DNA from 4 places in the Janthinobacterium kumbetense genome. Region 3 is predicted to be linked to each of the others. Evidence: predicted binding sites of a transcription regulator. Region 3 holds the regulator's gene; each other region holds the start of a gene.
The links. The regulator FNR, encoded in region 3, switches genes on or off when oxygen is low (the NO sensors DNR and NnrR bind a similar motif). The targets are predictions, from matches to a motif close to TTGATNNNNATCAA.
Positions count from the first base shown of each region.

Region 1: NCG91_RS00120 (OmpW/AlkL family protein) is a predicted target of FNR. The motif match lies at 1,541-1,554, and genes of this name have one in related genera.
Region 2: NCG91_RS04880 (serine protein kinase) is a predicted target of FNR. The motif match lies at 1,674-1,687, and genes of this name have one in related genera.
Region 4: NCG91_RS12160 (glycine-rich domain-containing protein) is a predicted target of FNR. The motif match lies at 2,142-2,155, and genes of this name have one in related genera.

Region 1 covers NZ_JAMQGR010000001.1:21,735-25,945, forward strand. Annotated here, with positions in the region: gene fur (ferric iron uptake transcriptional regulator) at 1-336, opposite strand, end outside; gene NCG91_RS00115 (LysR family transcriptional regulator) at 573-1,469, shown strand; gene NCG91_RS00120 (OmpW/AlkL family protein) at 1,616-2,233, shown strand; gene NCG91_RS00125 (MetQ/NlpA family ABC transporter substrate-binding protein) at 2,315-3,142, opposite strand; gene NCG91_RS00130 (methionine ABC transporter permease) at 3,175-3,849, opposite strand; gene NCG91_RS00135 (methionine ABC transporter ATP-binding protein) at 3,842-4,211, opposite strand, start outside.
Region 2 covers NZ_JAMQGR010000001.1:1,074,198-1,078,408, forward strand. Annotated here, with positions in the region: gene NCG91_RS04870 (hypothetical protein) at 1-226, opposite strand, end outside; gene NCG91_RS04875 (S1 family peptidase) at 436-1,614, opposite strand; gene NCG91_RS04880 (serine protein kinase) at 1,899-3,914, shown strand; gene NCG91_RS04885 (DUF444 family protein) at 3,917-4,211, shown strand, end outside.
Region 3 covers NZ_JAMQGR010000002.1:721,110-725,320, forward strand. Annotated here, with positions in the region: gene NCG91_RS10655 (response regulator) at 1-1,009, opposite strand, end outside; gene fnr (fumarate/nitrate reduction transcriptional regulator Fnr) at 1,259-2,017, shown strand; gene NCG91_RS10665 (FixH family protein) at 2,021-2,545, opposite strand; gene ccoG (cytochrome c oxidase accessory protein CcoG) at 2,648-4,030, opposite strand; gene ccoP (cytochrome-c oxidase, cbb3-type subunit III) at 4,033-4,211, opposite strand, start outside.
Region 4 covers NZ_JAMQGR010000003.1:287,635-291,845, reverse strand. Annotated here, with positions in the region: gene NCG91_RS12170 (glutamine--tRNA ligase/YqeY domain fusion protein) at 1-22, shown strand, start outside; gene NCG91_RS12165 (CHASE domain-containing protein) at 224-2,083, shown strand; gene NCG91_RS12160 (glycine-rich domain-containing protein) at 2,272-2,988, shown strand; gene NCG91_RS12155 (hypothetical protein) at 3,076-3,315, opposite strand; gene NCG91_RS12150 (hypothetical protein) at 3,558-3,782, opposite strand; gene NCG91_RS12145 (hypothetical protein) at 4,018-4,211, opposite strand, start outside.

The DNA.
Region 1 (4,211 bases), on a different contig from region 3:
CTCGTTCTGGCGCAGTTCGATGCCTTCGTCGACGAATTCATCGACCTTGCCGCAACCCGTGCAGACCAGGTGGTCGTGGTGCTGCCCTTCGTTCAGTTCGAAGACGGCGTGGCCCGATTCGAAATGCCGGCGAAACAGGATGCCCGCTTCGGCAAACTGCATCAGCACGCGGTAGATGGTGGCCAGGCCCACGTCGATCTTTTCAGCCAGCAAGAGTTTGTAGACATCGTCCGCACTCAGGTGCTTGATCGTGCCTTCTTGAAACAGCTGCAGAATCCGCAAGCGGGGGATGGTCACTTTCAAGCCCGATTCACGCAGTTCCCTCAATATATCCATGTCTCCCATTCCTTTTTGTAGTCGCCCGAGCGAGGTATTGCATTATATCGCAAATGATAATCATTACCATTCTCATGTGTGTGCTGTAAATAGTATGCCGCGCGGGCGGCAATCCAGTGACATCGGCGCAAGTGGTGCTTGCGTGGCAGGCAACTGATGCCAGCAGTATTGGTTGCTGCTGAAAAGTGGCGGTCGAATCGCTATACTGTGCAGCAGGAAATAACAATGGAGGAAGCATGGACCGATTTGATGCGATGCGCATCTTTACGCGCATCGTCGAACTGCGCAGTTTTACGCAGGCGGCGCATGACCTCGGCTATCCGAAGGCCACCGTCACGCATGCGATCAAGCAACTGGAAGCGCGGCTGCGCGTGCGCCTGCTGCAGCGGACCACGCGGCAAGTGACGCCCACGCCCGATGGCGACGCGTATTACCAGCGTTGCGTGCGCCTGCTGGCGGACCTGGAAGAAACGGAAGCCGTGTTCAGTTCGGCGGCGCAGCAACCGGCCGGCAAGCTGCGCATCGACTTGCACGCGACCCTGGCCATGCACTTCGTCATGCCCGTGCTGGACCGGTTCTGCGCCCGCTATCCGCTGATCGAACTGGAAATCGGCATGGGCGACCGCCTCGTCGACCTGGTGCGCGAAGGCGTCGATTGCGTGCTGCGCGTGGGCGAACTGGGCGACTCGTCGATGGTGGCGCGCCGCGTGGCGCTGCTGGAACAGGTGACCTGCGCCAGCCCCGCCTACCTGGCCGCGCACGGCACGCCGGAGCATCTGGCGCAGCTGGATGGCCACCGCGCCGTCAATTTCTTTTCCGCCCAGACGGGCAAGGTCTGGCCCTTCGATTTCAAGGTGGAAGGCCAGCGCCGCAGCGTGGCCTTGCCGGGCACCGTGTCCGTCAACAATGCGGACGCGTATCACGCCTGCTGCCGCGCGGGCATGGGCTTGATTCAGGCACCCCGCTATCACCTGGAGCGGGCGCTGGCGGCTGGCGAACTGGTGGAAGTGCTGCGGGACTGGCGGCCCGACCCGCTGCCCGTGTCCGTGCTGTATCCCCACCACCGGCAATTGTCGCCGCGCGTGCGCGTCTTTGCCGACTGGGTCGCCAGCCTGTTTGCCGACGTGCATTGATGCGCTGCAATACGGCAATTTTTGACTTGGGCAAAGGAAAAAATCCCTCTGGTGATGCCATCTAGCACTATTTGATGTGGATCAAAGTTTTTGTTGCACTGCACTCTTAGACTTCGCAGCGTTACTTAACGACAGAGGAAAACATAATGAAAACGTCCGCAACTGCAGCAGCAATCGTCCTGGCCGCCATTGGTGCATTCGCCGGCAACGCCATGGCACAGGAAAGCCCATGGCTGGTCCGTGCGCGCGCCGTGCATATCGATCCTGCCAACAAATCCACGCCGGTCTTGGGCAATGGCGCATCGGACACGATCCACGTCAGCAGCAAGACGATTCCTGAAATCGATATTTCGTATTTCTTCACGCCGAACATCGCTGCCGAGCTGATCCTGACGTATCCGCAAAAGCATGACGTCACCCTGGGTGGCCAAAATATCGGCACGTTCAAGCATTTGCCTCCGACCTTGTCGCTGCAATACCACTTCATGCCTGAAAAACAGTTCAGCCCATACGTGGGTGCAGGCGTGAACTATACGAATATTTCGAGCGTGAAACTGCTGAATGGCGCTGGCCGTCTCGAGCATGACAGCTGGGGCTTCGCGCTGCAAGCTGGCGTCGACTACAAGCTGGACAAAAACTGGTCGCTGAACTTCGACATCAAGAAAGTGCAGATCCGCAGCGACGTCTTCGTCGGTGCCGCCAAGGCCAGCGAAGTCAAGATCGACCCTGTCCTGATCGGCGTAGGCGTGGGCTACCGCTTCTAAGCATGGCATGACAGCGCCCGCGCGGCGCGGACAATAAAAAAGGACGGCCTTGGCCGTCCTTTTTGCATGGCATGCAGCGGTTTATTTTTTCAGCGTCTTTTCCAGCGCCAGCTGGTAATCCGTCTTTTCGTAGCCGGCCAAATACTTGTTCGTCGCGTCGAGGAAGGCGCGCGAGCGGTAGGCCGCTTCCAGGTCCTTGACCCATGGCTTGGCCTTGTCGGCCGTGCGGATGGCCACCAGGTTGATGTAGCTGTCCGAAATCTTTTCCACGCTCAGGGCAGAGGTCAGCTTCATACCGGCGGCCAGGGCGAAGTTGCCGTTGACGAAAGCGTAGTCGGCGTCGGCCAGCGAACGTGGCAGCTGTGCCGCTTCCAGGGGCACCAGTTTCAGCTTCTTCGGGTTTTCCAGCACGTCGCGTTCGGACGCGCGCAGCGGGTCGACGTTCGGTTTCAGCTTGATCCAGCCCATCTTGGCCAGCATCACCAGCGCACGCGCCTGGTTGGTCGGGTCGTTCGGCATGGTGATGGTGGCGCCATTCTTGACTTCCGCCAGCGTTTTCTGCTTGCCGCCGTACAGGCCGATCGGCATGGTCGGCACGGTGATCAATGAGCTCAGTGGCAGCTTGTTATCGGTGGCGAACTTGGTCAGGTAGACGATGTGCTGGAACACGTTGGCGTCCAGCGAGCCTTCGGCCAGCGCGTAGTTCGGCTGCACGTAGTCGTTGAATTCCACGATCTTGACCTTGTAACCCTGTTTTTCCAGGATAGGCTTGATGCCCAGCTTCAGCTGGTCCGAATACGGGCCGGAGCTGGTGCCGATGACGAGTTCTTTCGGGTCCTTGGCGTGGGCGGCGGTGGCGAAGGCCAGGCTGGCAGCGGCCAGGAGCAGGTTGCGGCGAATGTGGTTCATGCTTTTCCTTGTACTGAAATACTGAATATGAATTAACGTTTGTCGAGGCGCTTGGCGATGCGCGTGCCGGCGAACTGGATGGTTTGCACCAGCACGATCAGGATGGCCACGGTGGCGACCATGATGTCCGTCTCGAAGCGGTAGTAGCCGTAGCGGATGGCCAGGTCGCCGATACCGCCGCCGCCCACCACGCCGGCCACTGCCGAATACGACAGGAAGCTGATCGACAGCACGGTCAGGGCCAGCACCAGGCCGGAACGCGCTTCCACCAGCAGCACGCGGAAGATGATCTGCATTTCCGACGCGCCCATGGCGTGCGCCGCTTCGATCACGCCGCGCGGCACTTCGCGCAGGTTCTGTTCCACCAGGCGCGCCAGGTAGGGAATGGCGGCGAACGACAGCGGCACGCTGGCCGCCAGCGGGCCGATCGAAGTGCCCGCGATGATGCGCGTAAACGGCGTCAGGGCGACCAGCAGGATGATGAAGGGGAAGCTGCGCACGGTATTGACCAGCCAGCCGAGGATCGTCGACAGCGGGCGGTTTTCCAGCGACTGGCCTTCCGAGACGAGGAACAGCAAGATGCCCAGCGGGCCGCCGATCAGGATGGCGGCCGTCAGGCCGATGCCCAGCATGGTCATGGTCTGGCCCAGCGCCACCCAGATTTCCGGCAGCAGGTTGATGACGTTATTGATCGATTCTTCAAACATGTGTTGCATCCTTCCATGCGGTGGCTTCAAACGCCTCGGTGCCGTAGTAAGCCAGCTCGCGTCCCAGCGCCGTCTTGCGCGGGGTGGCCGTGTCGCTCAGGTCGAATTGTTCGGCGATGGCGCCGCTTTCCACGACGGCGACCCGGTTGCAGATGGCGCCCAGCACCGACAGCTCATGGCTGACGATGACGATGGTCACGCCCAGGCGCGCATTGATGTCGCGCAAGGTATCGAGCAGGGCGCGCGTCGTTTCCGCGTCCAGCGCGGACGTCGGTTCGTCGCACAGCAGCACGTCGGGGTGGCTGGCCAGGGCGCGGGCAATCGCCACGCGCTGTTTCTGCCCGCCCGACAATTGCGCCGGA
Region 2 (4,211 bases), on a different contig from region 3:
CGAGCGCTTCCTTGCCCACGGCCGTCTGCCCCAGGCTGACGCCTTCCACGCCGTCGATGGCCATCAGCGCCCGCTCGTTGCGCCGCCTGGCCGCTTCCAGGCGGCCCGGCGGCGCGGCCTGGGCATGCTGTCCCGGGCCCTGTCCAGGAGGGGTATCCGGCAAATACGGCATGGCGGCGTCCTCGAAGACGGCATATGGCGATTGTGCGAACTTACTGTTTGACATGACACACCCTCCTGATATGACAAACCCTCCTGATGCCTTGCATGATACACCCGGCCATCCGGCACTGCAGCACGCTTCGCCGGCCAAGACCATGCGCGACAGCCGGCCTTGCGCAAGACTTGAGCAATACTTGAGCAAAATCGTCATCGTGCAAAAAACAGCGTCAGGCAAGGCGGCGCGGGGCCGCCTTGCCTGCTCCTAAAGCGTGCTCAAGTGTACAAATTGATGTCGAGCGCCACCACCACGCGCCGCATCTGGTTGGCAAACGTGATGTTGCCGCCGCCGGCAAACAGCAGGCCGACGGGATTGCGCTGCTGGTTCCAGATCCAGATGGACGAGCCGGAATCGCCGCCCGCGCTGAACGCCCCGCTGACGCCCGTGATGGCGATCTGGTCCTGGAACAGGGCGATCCTGCCGCCGCCGTAATTGACGTTGATGGTGGCGCCCAGGCCCGTGATGCGGCCCTGCGTCAATTGCGTCGTGCGGCCGGACTTGCCGACCATCATGCCCAGTGCGGGCGCCACGAGCGCATTGCTGATGCGGAAGTACGCGGGCACGCCCCCGCTCAGGTAGACCAGTTCGGGACGCACCCTGTCTGGCCAGGCCCAGCCGGTGGCGCAATCGACAAAATTGACGCCGCCGCTGAAATTGATGGGCACGAAACGCTCGAGCACGGCCACCTGGTCTTGCGGGCAGCGGCCGCCGTCGATGGGGCCAGGCTGCACGATACAATCGTTGAACACGCCGCCGTTGGAATTGGCCAGCACGTGATTATTGCTAAGAATCATCAGGCGGCTGTTGCGCGGCGCGCTGCGCCCCACGGCCAGGCAGCCGATGGTGCCGGCCGTGATGCGGAAATGCCCGACCGACACGCCGCCCGGCGCGGGGCGCAGGCGGAAACGGTGGGGCTGCGCATCGATCACGCCCGTGACGACGATGTTGACGGGCACCTTGTCGCTGGCCACGGCGCGCACGCCCATGGCCCCCACGATGGCGGCCTTGGCCCGGTCGACGGAAGTGGGTTCGGCCACGTACAGGGTCAGGGCCGGCAAGCCCGGTTCGCCGGACGAGCTGTCGCTGGCGCCCTCGCCCAGGCCGATGGACACGCCCTGGATATTGCCGCTGTCGCTGAAGGCGTCGGCCGCGCGCGCGCCGCCCGCTTGCGCGATGCTTTGCCGCATGCCGTCCTCGATGCTGCGCTTGATTTCCAGCAATTCCATGCTGACGCCGCTCAGGGCGTCGGGCACGTCCGCGACGGACGCGCTCTCGATCGTATTGTCGTCTTCGCCAGGGACGGAAAACTGGCCGACGGCCTCTTCATCGTCCGCGCTCTGTCCCCTGCCGCTGCTGCCGGGCGGGGCGCTGAAACCATTCTCGTTGCCTATCATCGTGTTCTCCTCGTGGGTCGCCGCAAGCTTCCAGTGTGGACGGGCTGCGCGGGCCGGTATTGATCTGGATTGAACCGCGCGGATGCCTGGCCGCCCTGCCCCAATGGGGGCCAGCGAGTACAAAAATAGTTCCCTCGTCAAGGTTGAGCGGGATCAGGCGTGCGGGCAGAGGCGCCGCCGTATACTTGGCCGACAGGCTGGAACCGGGCCTGCTCCACGGCAGCAACGCCAGCAACAGCAAGGATGGGGAAACAATGACGAGCCCTGCAATAACGAGCCCTGGTATGACACGCCAATCCGACGACGCCTCTGCGGCAGCGGCCTCAGCCGGCGCCAATACAGCCGCCGACAATACGACGGACGCCGGTGGCGCGGCCCAGCATGCGGGTTTCGTGCACGGCATGGCGGCCTGGGCGGAAAAACACCGCATCACGCCCTGGCGAGGCAGTTTTGCCGACTTCCTCGAGCAAATCCTGCCCGGCCGCGCCGCCCTGCTGACGCGCAGCGCGCACCAGTACCTGTGGGACATGATGCGCTGGAATGGCCAGACCGACGACAACGGGCGCTTCCGCTGCCGCCTGTTCGACGACGAGCTGTTCGGCATCGACGAGGCGATCGACCGGGTCGCCGCCTACTTCAAGGCGGCCGCCGCCGGTTCCGAAGTGGGCCGGCGCATGTTGCTGTTGCTGGGCCCGCCATCGGGCGGCAAGTCGACCATGGTGATCCTGCTCAAGCGGGGCCTGGAAGAATACAGCCACAGCAGCGAAGGCGCGCTGTACGGCATCGCCGGCTGTCCCGTGCACGAATCGCCGCTGCACCTGGTGCCGCACAGCATGCGCGCCGACTTTCGCGCCAGCTATGATGCCGAGCTGCAGGGCGAACTGTGCCCACATTGCCGCGCCCGCCTGGAAGAGCAGTATGCGGGCGACTTCCTGCGCATGCCCGTCGAGCGCATCCATTTATCCGAGGCGGGCCGCTGCGGCATCGGCACGTATGCGCCGCACGATCCCACGACGGCCGACCTGGCCGACCTGGTCGGTTCCGTCGACCTGTCGAAAGTGGCGCAATACGGCGACGAAGGCGATCCGCGCGCCTGGTCGTGGTCCGGCGCCGTGTACGCGGCCAGCCGCGGCATGCTGGAAATGATCGAAATCCTCAAGGTCAAGCGGGAATTCCTCTACTTGCTGCTGACCTTGACGCAGGAAAAGAATGTCAAGGTGTCGCGCTTCCCCCTGATCTACCTCGATGAAACCATTCTCGCACACACGAATCTGGCCGAATTCCGCAAATTCCTGCAAGAAAGCGAAAACGAGGCGCTGCTCGACCGCATGGTCATCGTGCAAGTGCCCTATACGCTCAATTACCGCGAAGAAGCGCGCATTTACCGCAAGCTGATCCTCGCGGCCGCGCCCGCCTTCCGCGACGTGCACCTCGATCCGCACGTGCTGCATGCGGCGGCCGTGTTTGCCATCCTCAGCCGCATGCCCGAGGGCGAGGACAAGGAGGCCGAGCTGGTCAAGAAACTGCGCATCTACGCGAACGAAGATGTCGACGACTTGCAGCCTGCCGACCTGCGCCGCATGCGCGAGCGCGACAAGTCGCCCGACGAGGGCCTGTCGGGCGTGTCGCCCCGCTTCGTCATCAATGCCCTGTCGCACGCCATCATTTCCGCCCAGCGCAACAGCCTGTCCACCATGGACGTGCTGCTGGCCCTGAAAGACGGCATCGAAAATGATGCGCGCATCGAACCGCGGCGCAAGCGCAAATGGGTCGATTACCTGGTGCTCACGCGCAAGGATTTCTATAACCGCTGGGTCAAGGCCGACGTGCACAAGGCCTTGTTCGTATCATTCGAGCAAGAAGCGCAAGACTTGCTGAACAAATATCTCGATGAAGTCGAAGCCATGCTCGACAACCGCCAGATCCGCGATCCCATCACCAGCGAAGAGCGCCGTCCCGACGAGCGCTTCCTGCGCGCCGTGGAAGAGAAAATCCACATCAGCGACTCGGGCAAGCAATCTTTCCGGCAAGAAGTGGTGCGCAAGGCCATGAGCGCCTTCAAGCGGGGCGAAGCGTTTGGCCTTGCCAGCCATGCGCCATTGCACGACGCCATCCAGCAATACCTGTTCGAGCAGCGGCGCGACGTGCTGCGCCTGGTCGGCTCGGCCAAGCGGCCCGACGACGACGTGCGGGCCAGGATCTCCGCCGTCGAACAGCGCCTGGTCGACGAATACGGCTATGACTCCCATAGCGCGCGCGAAGCGCTCAACTACGTGACCACCTTGCTGGCGCAGGAATAGCCATGGCCGCCACCACGACGCCAGGCAGCGGCACACAGGATGGCCATCCGGCAGGGCTTGATTCCACGGCCCCCACAGGCACGGCGGACCCCGCCGCCACGTCCGGCTCCGCCGGTTCCGCCGGCGCGTCGGCGGGTGCCGCGCCAGCCCTGGCCCGGCCCTGGTACGCGCTGTTCTCGCGCGGCGCGCGCGACTGGCTGCGCCACAACCAGAAGGTGCGCGAAGCCGTGCAGGCGCACTTGCCCGAGCTGGTCGCCACGCCCGACCTGATCGGCGGGCCGCAGCAGCGCACGGTGC
Region 3 (4,211 bases):
GCTGCACCGGCACGGGCGTGAAGCGGCTGCCGCTGGTGCGCAGGGCTTGCAGGGTGTCGCGCAGGCGCACCAGCGGCGACAGCAGGCGCACGGTGACCCAGCCCAGCACAAAGGCGGCCAGCAGCGAGGCGAGGATGCTCCACAGCACCAATCGGTACAGCACGCCATCGAACGGTTCGAAGGCATCCTCGACGGGGAGCGAGGCGGCCAGCAGCCAGTTCACGGATTTCAGGCGCTTGAAGCTGTTGACGGCCGTGATGCCGCGGCTGTTGGTGCTGACCATGCTGCCTTCGCCATCTTCCTTCAGCAGCTGGGTCGTCGTCAGGTTGGCGTTCGGCTTGCGCGGTTGCAGCAAGCGGCTGGTATCGGGGTGCAGCACGTAGCGCGGCACGGCGCCGCGCGTGAGGATGAAGTAATAGCCGTTCTTGCCGATCTTTTCCGAGCGCAGGCGGCCCAGCAGGTTGTCCTTGTACAGGCGCAGCACGCCGATCACCACGCCGGCCACCTGGCCATCGGCGGCCAGCACGGGCGCCACCATCTGCACGATGGGCATGCCGCTCGACTTGCCCAGCATCGGTTCGGTGATCATGGGCTGGCGCGTGCGCAGGACGGTCTGGAAATACTCGCGCTCGGCGACGTTGATGCCGGCGCGCCCCGCCACTTCCGGCATGTCGGCCACGACGGCGCCATGCGCGTCGAGCACCAGCACGTCATCGAACAGCACCAGCATCGAGCGGCGCGAATAGTATTCGCGCAATTGGGCGGGCCGGGCGATCAATTCCGGCGGCTGCTGTCGGGCCGTCAGGGTGACGATCTGCAGCAGCATGCCCAGCTTGTCGTCGAGTTCGGCGGCGGTGCGGGTGATCAGGGACGATTGCTGGCTCAGCAGTACTCGGGTGAAGTCGTCGCGCATGTGCTGCACCTGGATCATGGTGACCAGCGCGATCATGGCGATCGAGGTCAGGCTGGTGGCCAGCGCGACTTTTGCTTTAATGCCGAGAGGCTTCATGATTTCCTTTTCAGTACCGGGCGGCACAGGCGGCAGATAATGCTGTCAGGAATTTTCCTATCAATGCCCCAGCTTGGCAAGCGCCGCCGCGCAAATTGCCCGCCCCGTACGGGCTTTTGACGATGTTGCCATATAATTAAAGGCTGGACGTCGTTTATTCGCCGAATTTACGGTGAAATTGGCATACGGCAACCCTGTATGCGGCTGTATGCAGTAAACTTGTTGTTGCATTTTCTAAAAGGTACCGACATGACTGAAGCGCTACTCACTCCAACCTTGCCCACCGTGAACGTGGAGGCGTTGCGTGCGCGATGCTCGACCTGCAGCATGCATCAATTGTGCCTGCCGATGGGCCTCGATGTGGGCGACATGGACAGGCTGGATCAGATCATCGGCCGCCGCCGCAAGATTGTGCGCGGCGCCTCGCTGTTCCGCATCGGCGACTCGTTCCAGAACCTGTATGCGATCCGCCTGGGGCATTTCAAGACGTACCAGATCAATCCGGGCGGCGAAGAGCAGGTGACGGGCTTCCAGATGGCGGGCGAACTGCTGGGCATGGACGCCATCAGCGCCGACCGCCACCACTGTAATGCGGTGGCGCTGGAAGACAGCGAAGTGTGTGAAATCCCGTTTTCCAGCCTGGAACAATTGCTGGGCAATATGCCGACCCTGCTGCGCCATTTCCACCGCATGATGAGCCAGGAAATCACGCGCGAGCAAAGCGTCATGCTGTTGCTGGGCAATATGCAGGCGACGCAGCGCTTTGCCGCCTTCATCGTCAACCTGGCGTCGCGCTATGAAGCGCGCGGCTATTCGGGCAGCAATTTCCAGCTGCGCATGTCGCGCGAGGAAATCGGCAACTACCTGGGCCTGACCATCGAGAGCGTCAGCCGCCTGCTGTCGAAGTTCAAGAAGGAAGGCTGGCTGCGCGTCTCGAACCGGGAAATTGAAATCCTGCAGCCGGCCAAGTTAAAAGCCATTACGGCCGGCACGGACGTCTGCAAGTAAGACTTACAGTTCCTCGTCCGCATGCAGCGCGATGCTGCGCTGCAGGGGCCAGGTCCAGATGCCGGACAGGCGCCACTCGCGTTTGTCGTTTTCCACCAGCACTTGCCAGCGGCTGCGCTCGAGCATCGGCAGCGCCACGGAAAAATTGCCGGCTGCGTCGGGCTGCACCAGCACCTTGATATCCTTTTCCGGCAGGGTCGCATGCGCCAGGTGCAGCTGCAAAGGCGCCTGATAGGCCTTGCCGAAGCTGTGCACGGAACCGGTCAGGCGTGCTTGCGCCACGTCATACGACAGGCGCGTATCCATCGCCAGGTCGCTGGCGATCGTGTCGCGCTTCAAATCCTGGTTGATCGCCTTGCCCTGCTTGTAATAATCGCCCACCACCAGCGCATCGGGCTGCGTAAACGCGATATAGCCCATGAAGCTGCCGACGACCACGGACAGGCCGGGGCCGATCATCAGCAGCCATGGCCAGCGATGCTTGTACCACGGTGCAACGGGTGCTTGCAGTTTCAGACTGTCGGACATGGTATTTCTCCTGTGTAAACGGCCAATCCCCGTGCGGGGACCGGCCTTCCTGCAACTTCGTGGCGGCGGCGAGGGCACCCGGTCCCCGTCCGCCTTTCCTTGTTAACGTGGCACGATGAATACCGCGCTTTCACGCACATGCAGCGATGGGTCGTCCAGCGATTGCAATTCGATCGCAATCTTGTTCGAGCCCTTCTCTCCCACGCCGTGCGGCACGCGCAGGCGGATCGGCCAACCCAGCGTTTCCGTCGGCTGCAAGGTCACTTCTTCGCGCGTCAGCAAGGTCAGGCCCGGCAAGCCGGAAGCGCTGATTTTGAAATGCTGGCTTTGCTCCGACGTGTTCATGATCTGCAGGCGGTAGACGTTTTCGATCATGCCGTCTTCCACTTCGCGTCCCATGGAACCGCGGTCGCGGATCACGTCCATTTTTAGGGGCGTGCGCAGGGCCAGCGAAGTACACACGGCGATGATGATCAGGGCCAGGATGGAAGTGTAGATCAAGACGCGCGGGCGCATGGCGCGCTGGCGTATCTGCTTCGAATTGAAGTTGTTTTCCATCGCATGGTCGGTACTGTAGCGTACCAGTCCCCGTGGCCGGTCGACCTTGTCCATCACGCTGTTGCAGGCATCGACGCAAGCGGCGCAACCGATGCATTCATACTGCAGGCCGTTACGGATATCGATGCCGGTCGGACACACCTGCACGCACAGGGTACAGTCGATGCAATCGCCCAGCTTGTCGTTGTTGCCGGCCTTCTTGCTCATGGCGCCACGTGGTTCACCGCGCTTGGCATCGTAGGTGATGATCAGGGTGTCCTGGTCGAACATGGCGCTCTGGAAGCGCGCGTAGGGGCACATGTATTTGCACACCTGCTCGCGCAGCCAGCCCGCGTTGCCGTAGGTTGCCAGACTGTAGAACAAGACCCAGAACCATTCCCAGGGACCGAAGTTCAGCGTGGTCACCGACTGCGCCAGTTCCTTGATCGGCGTGAAGTAGCCGACAAAGGTAAAGCCCGTCCACAGGGCGATGGCGCCCCATACCAGGTGCTTAGCCGTCTTCTTGAACGCCTTGCGCACGGAGGGGCCCTGCTTGTCGAGGGCCATGCGCGCGCTGCGCGTACCCTCGATGCGGCGTTCGACCCACAGGAAAATTTCCGTGTATACCGTTTGCGGGCAAGAGAACCCGCACCACACCCGCCCGGCAATGGCCGTGACGAGGAACAACAAATACGCACAGATGATCAGCAGGGCCGCCAGATAGATGAAATCCTGGGGCCACAGCACGACGCCGAAAATGTAGAACTTGCGCGTGGTCAAATCGAACAGCAGGGCTTGCCTGCCATTCCAGGTCAACCACGGCAAGCCGTAGAACGCGAGCTGGGTAAGCCATACGCATACCCATCGCCAGGTAGCGTAGCGTCCTTTGGCCTCGCGAGGGTAGATTTGCTCGCGGGCCGCATACATCTTGATGACTTGAGGTTCCATTTTTACTTTGCGGGTGCCTGCGGATTCGACAGGCTCCAGACATACGCCGACAGCACGTGTACCTTGGATTCGCCGAGGAAATCGCTGAAGGCCGGCATGGTGTTGCTGCGTCCCTTGCGTACGGTTTCCATGATGGTGTCGGCGCTGCCGCCGTACAGCCAGGTCTTGTCCGTCAGGTTTG
Region 4 (4,211 bases), on a different contig from region 3:
CAGCTGGCAGCCCGCCAAATAAGGGCTGGACGGCACACGAAAAAAACCGCTGCGGCGGTTTTTTTTCGTTTCAAAGAGAAATATTGCCTGTTGACTATATTCACGATAGTTTTGTATATTAGGCAGCTATTGAGCAATTTGCAATTTCGATAGTCCTTGTGCAACTGAGTACAGCCACCACCACACAGGCGGCACCCGATTCCTCTTCCTGATGCGGATGGCGATGTCTTCTACTGCCGGCGAACACCCCTTAGCTGCTGAAAAAAGACCGCTGTGGCTGTTCGGCTTTGTCGTGTCGACGATGGTGGGCCTGCTGTTCTACATGGCCGCTTCGCTGTCGATCGAAAGCGATGCCAGCGAACAATTCAACAATCTGGCGCGCAACACCCAGAAAAACATCGAATCGCGCACCAAGTCGTATGCCAACCTGCTGCGCGGCACGGCCAGCCTGTTCCAGGCCAACGAACACGTGAGCCGCGAGCAATTCCACCGCTACGTGGCCAACATCGCCCTGCAACAGAACTATCCGGGCGTGATGAATCTCAATTACAGCCAGGAACTCGACGAGACGCAGCGCCCCGCTTATGAAGCGGCCATGCGGCGCGACTATCCGCCCGGGCGCGACGGCTATCCGGCGTTTGCCATCCACCCGCCCGGCCCGCGCGCCCAGTATTCCGTGCTCGTATACATCGAGCCGATCGCCAGCGCCCCGGAAAAGTATGGCTACGACATCGCCTCGCGCCCGCAGATCGCCGAAGCGCTGGCGCAGTCGCGCGATTCCGGCCACATCAGCAATTCCGGCGTGCCCGTGCCGATGGACGGCCGTCCCCAGTTGACGGGCATGGCCATGCGCCTGCCCGTGTACCGCTTCGGCATGCCCGTCGATACGGTGGAGCAGAGGCGCGCGGCATACCAGGGTTCCGTCGGCATCGGCTACGACCTGGTGACGATGATGCGCAGCGCGCTGGCCGACATGCCGGTACGCAACGTCCGCCTGACCCTGTTCGATATCGGTCCGCAGGCGCTGCAACAGCGGGACGTGCCGCTGCAATTGCCGCACGACATGCGCCCCATCTTCGACAGTACGGCGGCGGGCATGCATGCGCCATGGTGGCAGCCCGGCAGTTCGGGCCGCTACCTGAGCAGCACGCTGCTGATCGAGCACAATGGCCGCGCCTGGCAAGCGCTGTTCAGCGTGCGCAAGAGCGACCTGTATTCGCGCTTCGACGCCTTCCTGCCGTGGCTGGCCCTGCTGATCGGCTTTGCCAGCACCATGCTGCTGTATGTACTGTTCCATACCCTGGCGTCGTCGCGCCGGCGCGCCATCCAGATGGCGACGGGCATGACGGAGGAATTGCGCGCCAGCCAGATCCGATTGCAACTGTCGCACCAGAAACTGCGCCGCCTGGCCGCGCACGCCGACCAGATCAAGGAAGAAGAGCGCAAGCGCATCGCGCGCGAAATTCACGACGACCTGGGACAGAATCTGCTGGTCCTGCGCATCGACGCCGACATGCTGGCCTCGCGCACGCAGCGCCGCCACCCGCGCCTGAACGCCCGCGCCCGTTCGACCCTGGAACAGATCGACGCCACCATCAAGAGTGTGCGGCAGATCATCAACGACTTGCGCCCTACCGTGCTGGACCTGGGCGTGAATGCGGCCGTCGAATGGCAGGTGGCGCAATTTCGCCAGCGCACGGGCATCGCCTGCGAAGTGAGCGAAAGCCATGACGACATTTGCCTCAGCGACCAATGCGCGACGGCCCTGTTCCGCATCCTGCAAGAGTCGCTCAGCAATATTTCCCAGCATGCGAATGCCAGCCGCGTGCAGGTCAAGCTGGAAAAATGCCGCGATACGGTGTCGATGAGCGTCAGCGACAACGGCGTGGGCGCGGCCATCGACGGGCGCAACAAGCTCGGTTCGTTTGGCCTGGTGGGGATAGAGGAACGCATCAAGTTGCTAGGTGGCACTTTTTACATCGAAAGCAGCCCCGGCGCCGGCATGAGCGTGCACGTCAGCGTGCCGCTGGGCGCGGACGCCACCGCGTTTCCCTACGAGGAAGAAAGCCGGGCCAGCGGCTGACAGGCGCGCCCCCGCATGAATCAAGCTCAGCTTGCATATTTCGTAATAAGATGCAATATTGATGTAGAACAACTTAGCGCCTGCCTGCCATGGGCAAGGCATTCCTCGACTACTTGCCAGGAGTACACACCCGCCGCTTTCCCTTGTTTCACCGTATTTCCCACAACGCTCTTTACCAAAGGACATTCATGGATACGAACGACAGTTTCAAGGCTATTGCCGATTTGAATTTGGACGCGATCAAGGTCAAACTGATGCACCGGGAGTCAGGCGAAGGATGGAGTTTGGAGAAGGCCAACGCGGTGGAATTCGAGTACCGCCGCTTCCTGATCCTGATGAAACAGTTTCCGCAAGAAGAGACGGCGCCCCTGATGGATGTCGATACCTTCTGGCACTACCACATCCTCGACACCCTGAAATATGCGGCCGACTGCGAACAGGTGTTCGGCTACTTCCTCCATCACTTCCCCTACATCGGCTTGCGCGGCGAGGACGACGAAGCGGCGCACCATCGCGTGGGCGAGCGCATGAAGCAGTTGTATGAACAAACGTTCGGGGAAGATTATATCCGCGCTGAAACCGCGTATTCGGGGCGCGCCGTACAGGCGGCGTATTCGGGACGTGCGGTGCAGGAGACGGCTTACTCGGGCCGCGCCGTGCAAACGGCGTTTTCCAGTGCGGCAGTGCAAGCGACTGCTTACTCGGGCCGGGCCGTGCAAACGGCGTTTTCCAGTGCGGCGGTACAGGCGACGGCGTATTCGGGCCGCGCGACCGGGGCTGCCAACACCGCATTTTCCAGCGCCCCTGCCTCACTGGCCGCAGCGGTGGTCAAGTCGTCCTCGACTGGCCTGGAAATGGGGCGCTTCTATGTCGATCGTCCGGTGCTGAACCGCGACCCGCAATAGAAAAGCGGAAAACAGATGTGGCTGCCGCACGCGGCAAGCCTGACGTACCCAGACGGCACCTCTCAGTTTGCCGTCTGTCAGGCGCTCTTAGGCAGCCATCAACTCGCGCAGTTCACGAATGCTGAAATCGCTGATTTCATGCATGCGGATGAGGATCGTGGCGCCGATCGGCAAGGTATTGTGACGAATCTTGCTGATGACCGGTGGCGCCACTTCCAGGGCTCGCGACAAGGCGGCATCGTTTTTCAGTTGCAGCTTGTCGATGATCGCATCGAGGACGCGATTCGGGTTGTAGGTAGGCAAAGAGGTAATTTGTTTGAGAGACATGATCGAAAATCCGTACTTGTTGTATTAGAGCAAAAAGAAACCGAATGTCTCTTCTGCAATAATTCAGGGTAAACACACTAAAAAGCGCCATCACTTATGCGGCTTTTACGCCGCAAACAATATAATACACGCTATTGTTGATTTTTGCGTAACTTAACGCAAAATTGTGATAATTGAAGAGAATTGACGCACTTGGAATGTGCTAGAGGATAACTCAAATTGGAAAAATTTGCTGCAAGTCATCAATTTTTACGATGAGCAACACCGCTATGCATGAGCCAAGCTATGGCCATGAGGGCGCTCAGGCGCGCCATTTCGGCAGATAGATGCCAGCCTTGCGCGGCCACGCCGGCCGGGGTGGCAAGCGGGCACGTGCCCGAAACGGCATCCACGCGGCACCAGGCCAGTTGCCGGCGGATTTCATCGGGCGGCGGCGGCGGCTGCAGCGCACGTTCGCGACGGCGCATGTAAGCGCGTACCTGTTCCTTGCTGGGGTGACTCGTAGCTCGCATGGCTCGCTCCTGCTGACGGGAAACAGCGTCACGCTATGCAGAGCCCGCCACAAGAGCCCAGACGCGTGACGACATTGCTCACCATATCGCCAGCGCGCCATGACGCGTTTGCGCTGCGTCAAAGGTCACAGCCCCGGTGTTGCGCCGAGACCCGTACTGCGCCATGGCCCCAGCGGCCAGGCCCACATTCTTATTTCTTTTGCTGGCGCACGCGCTGCTGCTGCTTTTCCTGCGTTTGCTGGCGATTCTGCTTGCGCTCGAACAAGGTGACCGCATCTTTCTTGGCTTGTTCGACGGTACGCATTTCCTCATGCGCATCGTGCGGGACAAAAAATTCGGCGTCCTGCGCGGCCACGACGAGCTTGATGGCGGCCTCGTCGTCGA